3 regions of the Paenibacillus sp. GYB003 genome follow, and region 3 is predicted to be linked to each of the others. Evidence: predicted binding sites of a transcription regulator. Region 3 holds the regulator's gene; each other region holds the start of a gene.
The links. Region 3 encodes LexA, which represses DNA repair genes until DNA is damaged. Its sites were predicted from a motif close to CGAACATATGTTCG; they were not measured.
Positions count from the first base shown of each region.

Region 1: uvrB (excinuclease ABC subunit UvrB) is a predicted target of LexA. The motif match lies at 1,488-1,501, and genes of this name have one in related genera.
Region 2: PV407_RS12735 (SPL family radical SAM protein) is a predicted target of LexA. The motif match lies at 1,267-1,280, and genes of this name have one in related genera.

Region 1 is NZ_JARBDC010000062.1:11,264-14,541, forward strand. Features, by position in the region: gene PV407_RS19925 (flagellar motor protein MotB) at 1-645, opposite strand, end outside; gene PV407_RS19930 (flagellar motor protein) at 629-1,423, opposite strand; gene uvrB (excinuclease ABC subunit UvrB) at 1,583-3,278, shown strand, end outside.
Region 2 is NZ_JARBDC010000034.1:89,837-93,114, reverse strand. Features, by position in the region: gene PV407_RS12740 (DUF2512 family protein) at 1-164, shown strand, start outside; gene PV407_RS12735 (SPL family radical SAM protein) at 282-1,235, opposite strand; gene PV407_RS12730 (hypothetical protein) at 1,481-1,804, shown strand; gene PV407_RS12725 (enolase C-terminal domain-like protein) at 1,939-3,234, shown strand.
Region 3 is NZ_JARBDC010000001.1:114,831-118,108, reverse strand. Features, by position in the region: gene PV407_RS00565 (RCC1 domain-containing protein) at 1-776, opposite strand, end outside; gene lexA (transcriptional repressor LexA) at 959-1,579, opposite strand; gene PV407_RS00555 (LysM peptidoglycan-binding domain-containing protein) at 1,785-2,198, shown strand; gene PV407_RS00550 (DUF896 domain-containing protein) at 2,384-2,590, shown strand; gene PV407_RS00545 (hypothetical protein) at 2,607-3,011, shown strand; gene PV407_RS00540 (HAD family hydrolase) at 3,145-3,278, shown strand, end outside.

The sequences.
Region 1 (3,278 bases), on a different contig from region 3:
CTTGGCGCTATTCACGAAATAGCGGATGACGGAAACGGAGCGCGCTTGCGACAGCCCCCAGTTGTCTTGGTACAGCGAGCCGGTCGCCAGCGGCAAGTCGTCCGTATGCCCTTCGATGCCGACTTTGGCGTTCAGCTTCGGGAACAGGCTGGCCAGCTTTTCCAGGACGGGATAGGCGCCAGGCTTCAGATCGGCTTTGCCGAGGTCGAACAGAAACAGGTCGTTCAACGTAATCGCGATGCCCCGCGACGTATCTTTGGCGGAAACCTGGCCTTCCAAGCGCTGCTCCGCGATATATTCGCGGACGACCTTGAGCAGGTTTTGCAGCTCTTCTTCTTTTTGGTTCCTGGCTTCGCGCTCGGCGTCGTTTTCCGCCGACTGCCGCTCCCGAACGGCCGGGTCCGGGCTTTCCCGGGGAATCGCTTCGCCCATAATGCCGGCGCCTTTCGGAACGATCGACGGACCGTCGGCGAACTGGAGTTGCAGCGCCTGGGCCAGCGACTCGTACTTGGCGACGTCGACTTTGCTCATCGCGTACATGATGACGAAGAAGATCATCAGCAGCGTAATAAGATCGGCGTACGTAATCAGCCAGCGCTCGCTCGATTGATGGGAAACGTCCTTCGCTTTACGTCTTCTCGCCATCGTCGTCCGCGTCCTTTCCGCCATCCGCGCGAGCCTCGACCTGCAGAAACGATTTCAGCTTTTTCTCGATCAGCTTCGGATTTTCCCCGGCCTGCAGCGACAGGATGCCTTCGAGGATCATGTCCATCTCGGCGATCAGCTCTTCGCCGCGGGCTTTGATTTTGCTGGCGATGGGCAAATAGACGATGTTGGCGCTGGCGACGCCGTACAGCGTGGCCGTAAACGCGACGGCGATCGCCCCCGCGAGCGATTCCGGATCGGAGATGTTGCTGAGCACGTGAATGAGCCCCATGACGGTGCCGATAATGCCCATCGTCGGGGCGTAGCCTCCGGCCGATTCGAACAGCTTGGCGTAGCCGGCGTATATTTTTTCTTTCGCTTCGATTTCGACCTCCAGCATGCTGCGGAGCAGCTCGGGGTCGGTGCCGTCGACGACCATTTGCAAGCCGTCCCTCAAAAACGGATTCGGATGCTGCTGAACGCGTTCTTCGAGCGCCAGCACCCCTTCGCGGCGGGCGACGACCGCCATGTCGACCAATTCCGCGATGCAGCCGTTCGGGTCCGCCTTCGATTCCCGGAACGCGAGACCGAGCGCTTTCGGAATTTGCTTCAATTGCGACTTCGGAAAGCTGACGATGACCGCCCCGAACGTTCCCCCGAATACGATGATGGCCGCCGTATAGACGAGCAGCCCGCTAATGTGCCCGTCGTCGAGCAGAAAACCGCCGACAAGCGCAGCAAGGCCGAGCGCGATGCCAAGCAGCGTCGTTATATCCATTGCAGCGAACCCACACCCTTTGTTTGAAAATTTGCAACATTTCGGGAAACGCGGTATAATGATGAGAACAAACATTCGGTAATCTCCGCATGTCCTACCTTAATATCGGTCTGAGTCCGACGAACCAATAGAGACGAAAGACCCAAGAAGAGGTTAAATATGAGCGATATCGTGCTTCAGAACAAACCGTTTCAGCTTGTATCCGATTTTCAGCCGCAAGGCGACCAGCCGAGGGCGATCGAGGAGCTGTACCAGGGCGTAATGGAAGGCAAGCGGTATCAGACGCTGCTCGGCGCGACCGGCACCGGGAAGACGTTCACCGCCGCCCAACTGATCGCGAAGTTGAACCGGCCGACCCTCGTCATCGCCCACAACAAGACGCTCGCCGCCCAGCTGTGCAGCGAGTTCCAGGAATTTTTCCCGAACAACGCCGTATCGTATTTCGTCAGTTACTACGATTACTACCAGCCCGAAGCATACATTCCGTCCAGCGATACGTACATCGAGAAAGATTCCAGCATCAACGAAGAAATCGACAAGCTTCGTCACTCCGCCACGAGCTCGCTGTTCGAGCGGAGAGACGTCATTGTCGTCGCCAGCGTATCGTGCATTTACGGTCTCGGTTCCCCGATGGAGTACCGCAACCTCGTGCTGTCGCTGCGTACCGGGATGGAGCGTCCGCGCAACGAAATTTTGCACAAGCTGGTGGACATCCAGTACCAGCGCAACGATCTGAACTTCGTGCGCGGCACGTTCCGCGTGCGCGGCGACGTCGTCGAAATTTTCCCGGCTTCCCGGGGCGAGCAGGCGATTCGCGTCGAGCTGTTCGGCGACGAAATCGAGCGCATAACGGAAATCGACGTGCTGACCGGGGAAATTCTCGGCGAACGCGACCACGTGGCGATTTTCCCGGCGTCGCACTTCGTGACGCACGAAGATACGATGAAGCGGGCGCTCGTCGACATCGAGCGGGAGCTGGAGGAGAGGCTTGCCGAGCTGCGCGCCGCGGGCAAGCTGCTGGAAGCGCAGCGGCTCGAGCAGCGCACCCGGTACGACCTGGAAATGATGCACGAGATGGGCTTCTGTTCCGGCATCGAAAACTATTCGGGACCGCTGACGTTCCGCGAGCGCGGAGCGACCCCATATACGCTGTTCGACTACTTCCCGGACGACATGCTCGTCATCGTCGACGAATCGCACCAGACGCTTCCGCAAATCCGCGCCATGTACAACGGCGACCGGGCGCGGAAGGAAGTGCTCGTCGAGCACGGCTTCCGTCTGCCGTCGGCGCTCGACAACCGGCCGCTCCGGTTCGAGGAGTTCGAGCAGAAGGTGAAACAGGCGATCTTCATCTCGGCGACGCCGGGACCGTACGAGATCGAGCATTGTCCGAAGATGGTCGAGCAAATCATCCGGCCGACCGGTCTCGTCGACCCGATTATCGAGGTGCGACCGACAAAAGGGCAGATCGACGATCTGGTCGGGGAAATCAACGAACGGCTGGCGAAAGACGAGCGCGTGCTCGTCACGACGCTGACGAAGAAGATGGCCGAAGATTTGACCGACTATTTGAAGGAGCTCGGCATCAAGGTGCGCTATTTGCACTCGGACGTGAAGACGTTCGAGCGGATGCAAATTTTGCGCGACTTGCGGCTCGGAACGTTCCACGTCCTCGTCGGCATCAACCTGCTGCGCGAAGGGCTCGACTTGCCCGAAGTATCGCTCGTCGCCATTCTGGACGCCGACAAGGAAGGGTTTCTGCGCGCGGAACGGTCGCTTATCCAGACGATCGGCCGGGCGGCGCGGAACGCGAACGGCCGCGTCATCATGTACGGCGACAAGCGGACCGAATCGA
Region 2 (3,278 bases), on a different contig from region 3:
TCGCGACCATAGCGGACGGGATTTTGACGTTTTTGTATTTGTACCTGATCGAGATGGTGTACAGTTGGGGCCTGTCGGTCGGAGAAATACTCGTCATTTCCGTTGTCGTGGCAATTTGCGAGGCGGTGCTGCATCGTTTGGTTTTTCAAGAGAGAGCCGTTTAGCATAAACGAAAACCGCATGCCGTCCGCTCCGTTCGACATGCGGCAAGGAAGAGCCGGCTGCCTCCGGAAGGCGGCGGCTTTTCTTTGTTCATCGGGCGTCTGCTTGACGTTTGCGCATCAAAATAAATACAGCTGCTGAACCGCGGGCGCGGACGGCTGCTCGGGCTCGGCCGCGGCCTCCGCGAGAGGAGGGCGGTTGAACGGTTCCGCGAAGCCGAGTCCGTGGCGCTCCAGCAGGAGCCGGATCGTCTGCTTCACCTGCGCGCGGTACGGCTCGGGGGCGTAAGCGGTACCGTTATACATGGCGGCATACGTTTCCGTCAGATGCGGGTAATGCTCATGCAGCGTGCGGAAAAACCATACTTTGACCTCGCGCGTGCTGAGGCGAAGCATCGAATGCATCACGCTGCGCGGCGCGCTGCTTGCCACGGCCTCGATCAAGGCGTCCAAATCGTCCGGGCGATCCGATAGATGCGGCAGGATCGGCGCCATAAACACGTTGGTCGCGATGCCTTCTTCGCCGAGACGGCGCACCGTTTCAAGCCGCTTGGCCGGAGAAGGAGTCGACGGCTCGAAATTGCGCCAGACGTCCGTTCGCAGCGTGCCGACGCTCATGTTGACGGAAACGGAGGGCATGCGCCGCAGCAAATCGAGATCGCGAACGATAAGCGGGGATCGCGTCGTGATCGATACCGGAATCGGGTAATCGGCCAACACTTCCAGGCAGGCGCGGGTCAGCTTGGCGTTCGCCTCGATTTGCTGGTAAGGGTCGGTCGCCGTTCCGATGGCGATGCGGCCGATCGAGCGGATCCCTTTGCGGGAGCGCGCTTTTTTCTCCAGCTGCGCCCGCAGCGCTTCGTGGCCTTCCGTTTTTATAAAAATGCGGTTTTGGAACGTATCGTCGGCTTCGACGCCCAAATACGAATGAGTGGCGCGGGCATAGCAGAAGGCGCAGCCGTGCTGGCACCCGCGATACGGATTGATCGACCATTCGAACGGCATCGAAGGAGCTTTGACCGCGCCCAGCATCGTCTTGACGGACAGCGGTTCGTAGGTGACATGACGTTTCATGGGCGTGGAACCTCCTTGTCGGATTCGATAGGGAACGTTTGTTCCTATTTTAACAAACCGCTCCGGTTTCCGCAATAACCGCCGTTCCGACGGCAGGTCGTGCTTCGCAGCCCGACCGCGGACGGGGAGCCCCCATTGCCTCGAGTCCGATGCCGCTTCGTTTCCCCGGTGCTACAATAAGATCATATACGGAAGATGCTTCGCGAAAGCCGAGCGATCGGCGAAAAGACCGGGAGGAATCGAACATGAGTTTATCGAGATTGATGAAATTCGTTACGGGCGGCATGGAAGCGTTTCTCGGCATTCCCGTACTCGGAGGCGCGTTTATCTTATCTACGGGCTATACCGCACTATGGGTCATGCTCGCTCTGCATATCGTTACGCTGCTCATCTGCCACAAGGAAAACGCGGGAAGGCTCGGCAGCATGATCGGGATCGTCACGTCGCTCCTCGGGGTCATCCCGGTCGTCGGAATGATCATGCACATCGTTACCGCCATCTCGCTCCTTTTGGGGGCTTTGGCGCAGCGGGACGGCGGCTATACGCGGCCCTACCGCCGGGTAAGGTAACGATCGCCTGCGCAGCGCTTGCCGAAACGTCGCCGGAATATCGGTTTCCGGCGATTTTTTTATGCCCATTTTTTCCGACGTGTAGTACAATATGGTCTATTCCAACTAAAGACAAGAACGGAGTGGACCGATACATGATTCGGATCGAGAAGGCGCTATACGCCGTAGAGAAGGAACCGCTCGCGACGCCGTTCGGATTCAAGGGCGGCTATTTGAGCGAGCTGTGGCAAACGGCGGCGAAGCTGTACAGCGAGGAAGGCCGTTCGGCCGTCGGACTGGGGGTGCAGAGCGTGCTGTGGTCCGATCCGCGCGTCTTTTTCGCTACTTCCGAAGCGGGCGGCAACGAGGCGATGCTGGCATTGACGAAGCGGGCGCTGCAGCTCGTCCGGGGGGAGGCGTGGAAGGAGCCGACCGAGCTGCTGGAGCGGCTCGTGGCGCCGGTTATGGCGTACGGGCGCGAAGTGACGGCGAGAACCGATCTGCGCGAGACGTTCGCGCTGAACGCGCTCGTTCCGATCGATCATGCCGCATGGCTGCTGTACGCGAAGCACGCCGGGGGCGAGACGTTCGACGATATGGTGCCCGAGCGGTTCAAGGCCGCGCTTCCCGAACGTCACCGGGTGCTCGCCTGCACGCCGGTCGTTTCGTACGGCCATGCCGAAGCGGACATCACCCGCATGCTGGATGACGGCTTTTTCGTTCTGAAGCTGAAGCTCGGCTCCGACCCGGACAAGGACGGCAGCTTGGACAAAATGCTGGAATGGGACAAGCGGCAGATCGAGCTCGTTCACCTGCTGGCGAAAGACCGGACGACGCCGTATACGGACAGCGGCCGGGTCGTCTATTATCTCGATTGCAACGGCCGGTACGACACGGCGGAGCGGGTGCAGCGGCTGCTCGATCATGCGGACCGCATCGGCGCGCTGGAGCGGACGATTTTGCTGGAGGAGCCGTTTCCCGAGGAAAACAAAACGGCGGTCGACCGCATTCCGGTGCGGGTGGCGGCCGACGAAAGCGTTCACCACGAGCGCGATGCGCGGGAGCGCATCGACCTCGGGTACGGCGCGATTACGCTCAAGCCGATCGCGAAGACGATGAGCGTCGCGCTGGCGGTGGCGAAGGCGGCGAAGGAGCGCGGCGTCCCTTGCTTTTGCGCCGATTTGACGGTCAATCCGTGGATGGTCGACTGGAATAAAAACGTGGCGGCCCGGCTTGCGCCGGTCCCTGGGCTGAAGGTCGGCTTGATCGAGTCGAACGGGCAGCAAAATTACGCCAACTGGCCGGCGATGATCGGCTATCATCCGACTCCCGATGCGTCGTGGATACGTCCCGACAACGGCGTCTTTCATTTGGACGACTCGTTTTATGCGGCGGGCGGCGGGTCGTTCGGCACGAGCGCCCACTACGAATCGCTGCCGTTCGGCGAATGAATCCGGAACGGCCGATGCCGTTCGCGGGACGAGGATCATGGAAC
Region 3 (3,278 bases):
CCGCGGAGATTGCTTCCCCAGCCCCAAACGGAGCCGTCCTTCCGAATCGCAAAAAAGCATTCGTCGCCGGCAAATACGCTCGCCACGTCCGACAAACCGTCCACCCGCTTCGCCTTGACCGGAGCGATGCCCCCGAAAGCCGTTGCGCCTTCCCATGTCCAAACGGAGCCGTCTTTCCCGACGATCGTCAGCTTGGACTGTCTGGACCAATTGGCGAAGGCGATATCCGCCGCGTCGGAAATATTGGGAATTTGTACGGGAGTATCCCCGTATCCGTGCGGCACGGGGCGCCATACCCAGACGGAGCCGTCCTTCTTGACGGCGGAATGAAACGAATCGCCCGCCGCCACCTTGACGACATCGGCAAGATCGAGTTGAACGGGATCCTGGATTTGGAACTGCAAGCGGCGGTCGGAGCCGCCGACCGGGGCCGGGCCGGCCGACCAAGTCCATACCGTTCCGTCTTTTTTCAAAAACAGGTTGGACGACACTTGCGCAATGTGCTTCATCGTCCCCATCCGGATCGGAGTATTGTCGCGAAGCTTCCAGTCCGGAAATTCAAAATCTCCCATACCGCCCCAGTACCAAACGTCGCCTTGTTCGTTATAAGCGATGTTGTGCACGCCGTCCGCCGATATGTACAGCTTCGGCTGCGGCGTAGTGCCGTTTGTCGGCGATTCCGCATAGGCGAAAGTTCCGGATGCCACCATCAACACGGCGACCCAGGCGAAGACGCGAAATCGGACGGTTTTCAGTACAGCGGCAAATCGAATCAAGCTAACTCCTCCCATTCTTTATATTTGGGTTTCCTGCCATCATTCCTAATATGTGGCAGGTTTTGCCTATTGTATAGACGACAACAAACGGGAATTGGTTTCAAGGTTGCCGAACGAAATGAACGAAAAAACAGCCTTTCGGCGGTTGTGCCGGAAGGCTGCTTGGTTAGGGGTGGACGATATTAGTGAATGTCGCGGAACAATCCGATCACTTTGCCGAGGATCGTTACGTTGCGGAGGCGAATCGGCTCCATGGACGGATTTTCCGGCTGGAGGCGAATATGGTCGCGTTCCTTGTAAAACGTCTTGACGGTCGCCTCGTCGTCCTCGGTCATGGCAACGACGATATCGCCGTTGCTGGCGGTCGGCTGCTGCTTCACGATGACGTAGTCGTTGTGATGGATGCCCGCATCGATCATGCTCTCGCCGATGACGCGCAGCATGAACACGTTATGATCACCGACGAAGTGGCTCGGGAGCGGAAAATATTCCTCGATGTTTTCCGTTGCCGTAATCGGCATCCCCGCCGTCACTTTGCCGATCAGCGGGACGCGCGCGATCGAGAACGAGAATGCGGACAACGAGTCGTCGTGGCCCAACACTTCGATCGCTCTCGGCTTCGTCGGATCCCGGCGAATGAGGCCTTTCCGCTCGAGACGGTCCAGATGGCCGTGCACCGTGGAGCTGGACGCAAGCCCTACGGCTTCGCCGATTTCCCGCACGGAAGGAGGATAGCCTTTATCGCGCACTTCGTTCTTAATAAATTCGAGTATCGCTTGTTGGCGATTGGAAACCTTGCTCACGATGATCACTCCAGTACGGACATGTTATTTGGGTAAATTATACCACAGAACTCGAGTTCGCACAAACATAAGTTCGATTTTTTTGGCCGAATGGCTTCAAAAAAGAAGGCGAAAAAAATAGCGAACATCCGTTCGAAAATCGTTGACGCGAATATGTGTTCGTGTTATTCTGATACCAGAACAAATGTTTGGGAGGAACGATACCATGTCCGCTTCCGCATATTACAAACCAAGCGAATATCAAGGCCGCTTTCATACATCTTCTTCCGCCGCCCCGGCGTCTTCGGCGCATCGGCCGAGTGCGGGCAGCGGCGACGTCGAACGGACTCGTTCGTCGGCCAAGCTCCGTCTTGCGATGATCGCCGCGGTCATGATGATCGGCTGCTTCGGTCTCGGCGCCCTCGTTCACGCTTTCGCCGGAGACGGCGAAGTGCAGGCGGCCGGCATTCCGGCGGTCCGCGATACGGTCGTTGTCAAGCCGGGGGATACGCTTTGGTCGATTTCCGAGCAGCGCGTCTCGAAAGGCGACGATATTCGGGCTTACATCGTGAAATTGAAAAAAGCGAACGGACTGTCGTCGTCGTCCATCCAAGCCGGCCAAGTGCTGCAACTGCCGTAAGCCGCACGTCCGCTTCCCGCCGTGCCGGGATCCGTCGGAACGCCGATGGCTAATACGCATTCGCCCTTACATAGATTCGCCCGGAGAGCGCGCTCCCGGGCTTTTGGCCGTTTCCGGCGGCGTTCCTTGACAAGCGGCTCCGAACCATGTCAAAGTAGGAGATAACCGACAGAAGGAGGCCGCCGATGATTACCGAACAAATGATCGCGCGTATAAACGAATTGGCCAAAAAAGCGAACACCGTCGGGTTGACCGACGAGGAGCTGGAAGAGCGCAACGATTTGCGGAAAAAGTATATCGAAGCGTTTAAAACGTCGCTTCGGGCGCAGCTCGATTCGATCGAGCTGGTTGACGACGAAAGCAAAGACGGCTCGACCAAAAAGCCTCATTAAGAACGGAGGATTTGGAATGTCCCGCAAATGGGAACGGATGGTTTACAAAAACAGCAAGGAGCTAAACGCGAAGCGGAAAAAGGCGGGGCACGCGCCGATATCGGTTTCTGCCGAGGAGCAGATGGACGTGTTCAAAGGCAGAAGCTGGTTTTTGCCGGCGCTGCTCGTCGCCTGTTCGCTTTTTTTCGCCATCGTCTCCGTCGCCCTGTACGAAACGCAGACGCTGTACTGGATTACCGTCATCGGGTACTTGGCGCTCGGGGTCATGTATTTTTTGCGCCGCCCGTACATTAAAATCGGCAAGCAAAAGCTTGCGACCCGGCGCATGGGCGTAGACAAAGTGTTCGACGCCGGCGAGATCGAATCGATCACGGTGCAGTCCGGCAGCATCGCCATTCAGATCAAGGGGAAACGGACGTGATGGGTGCTGTCCAAATTTCAAAATTTGTACGACATACCGGCGATATCCGAAAGGCTGAAAAAGTTCGCGGCGCATAACGGCGTCGCTTATAAAGAAGAAACGGCGTAACGAATACCGGGGGGAGAAACGGATTATGGCTATCCAGGCAGTTTTGTTCGATTTGGACGATACGTTATTGTGGGACGACCGGAGCGTGAAGGAAGCGTTTCAGGCAACTTGCCGCGCCGCCGCGGAGCAAGCCCCGGTCGACCCGGACGCGCTGGAGGA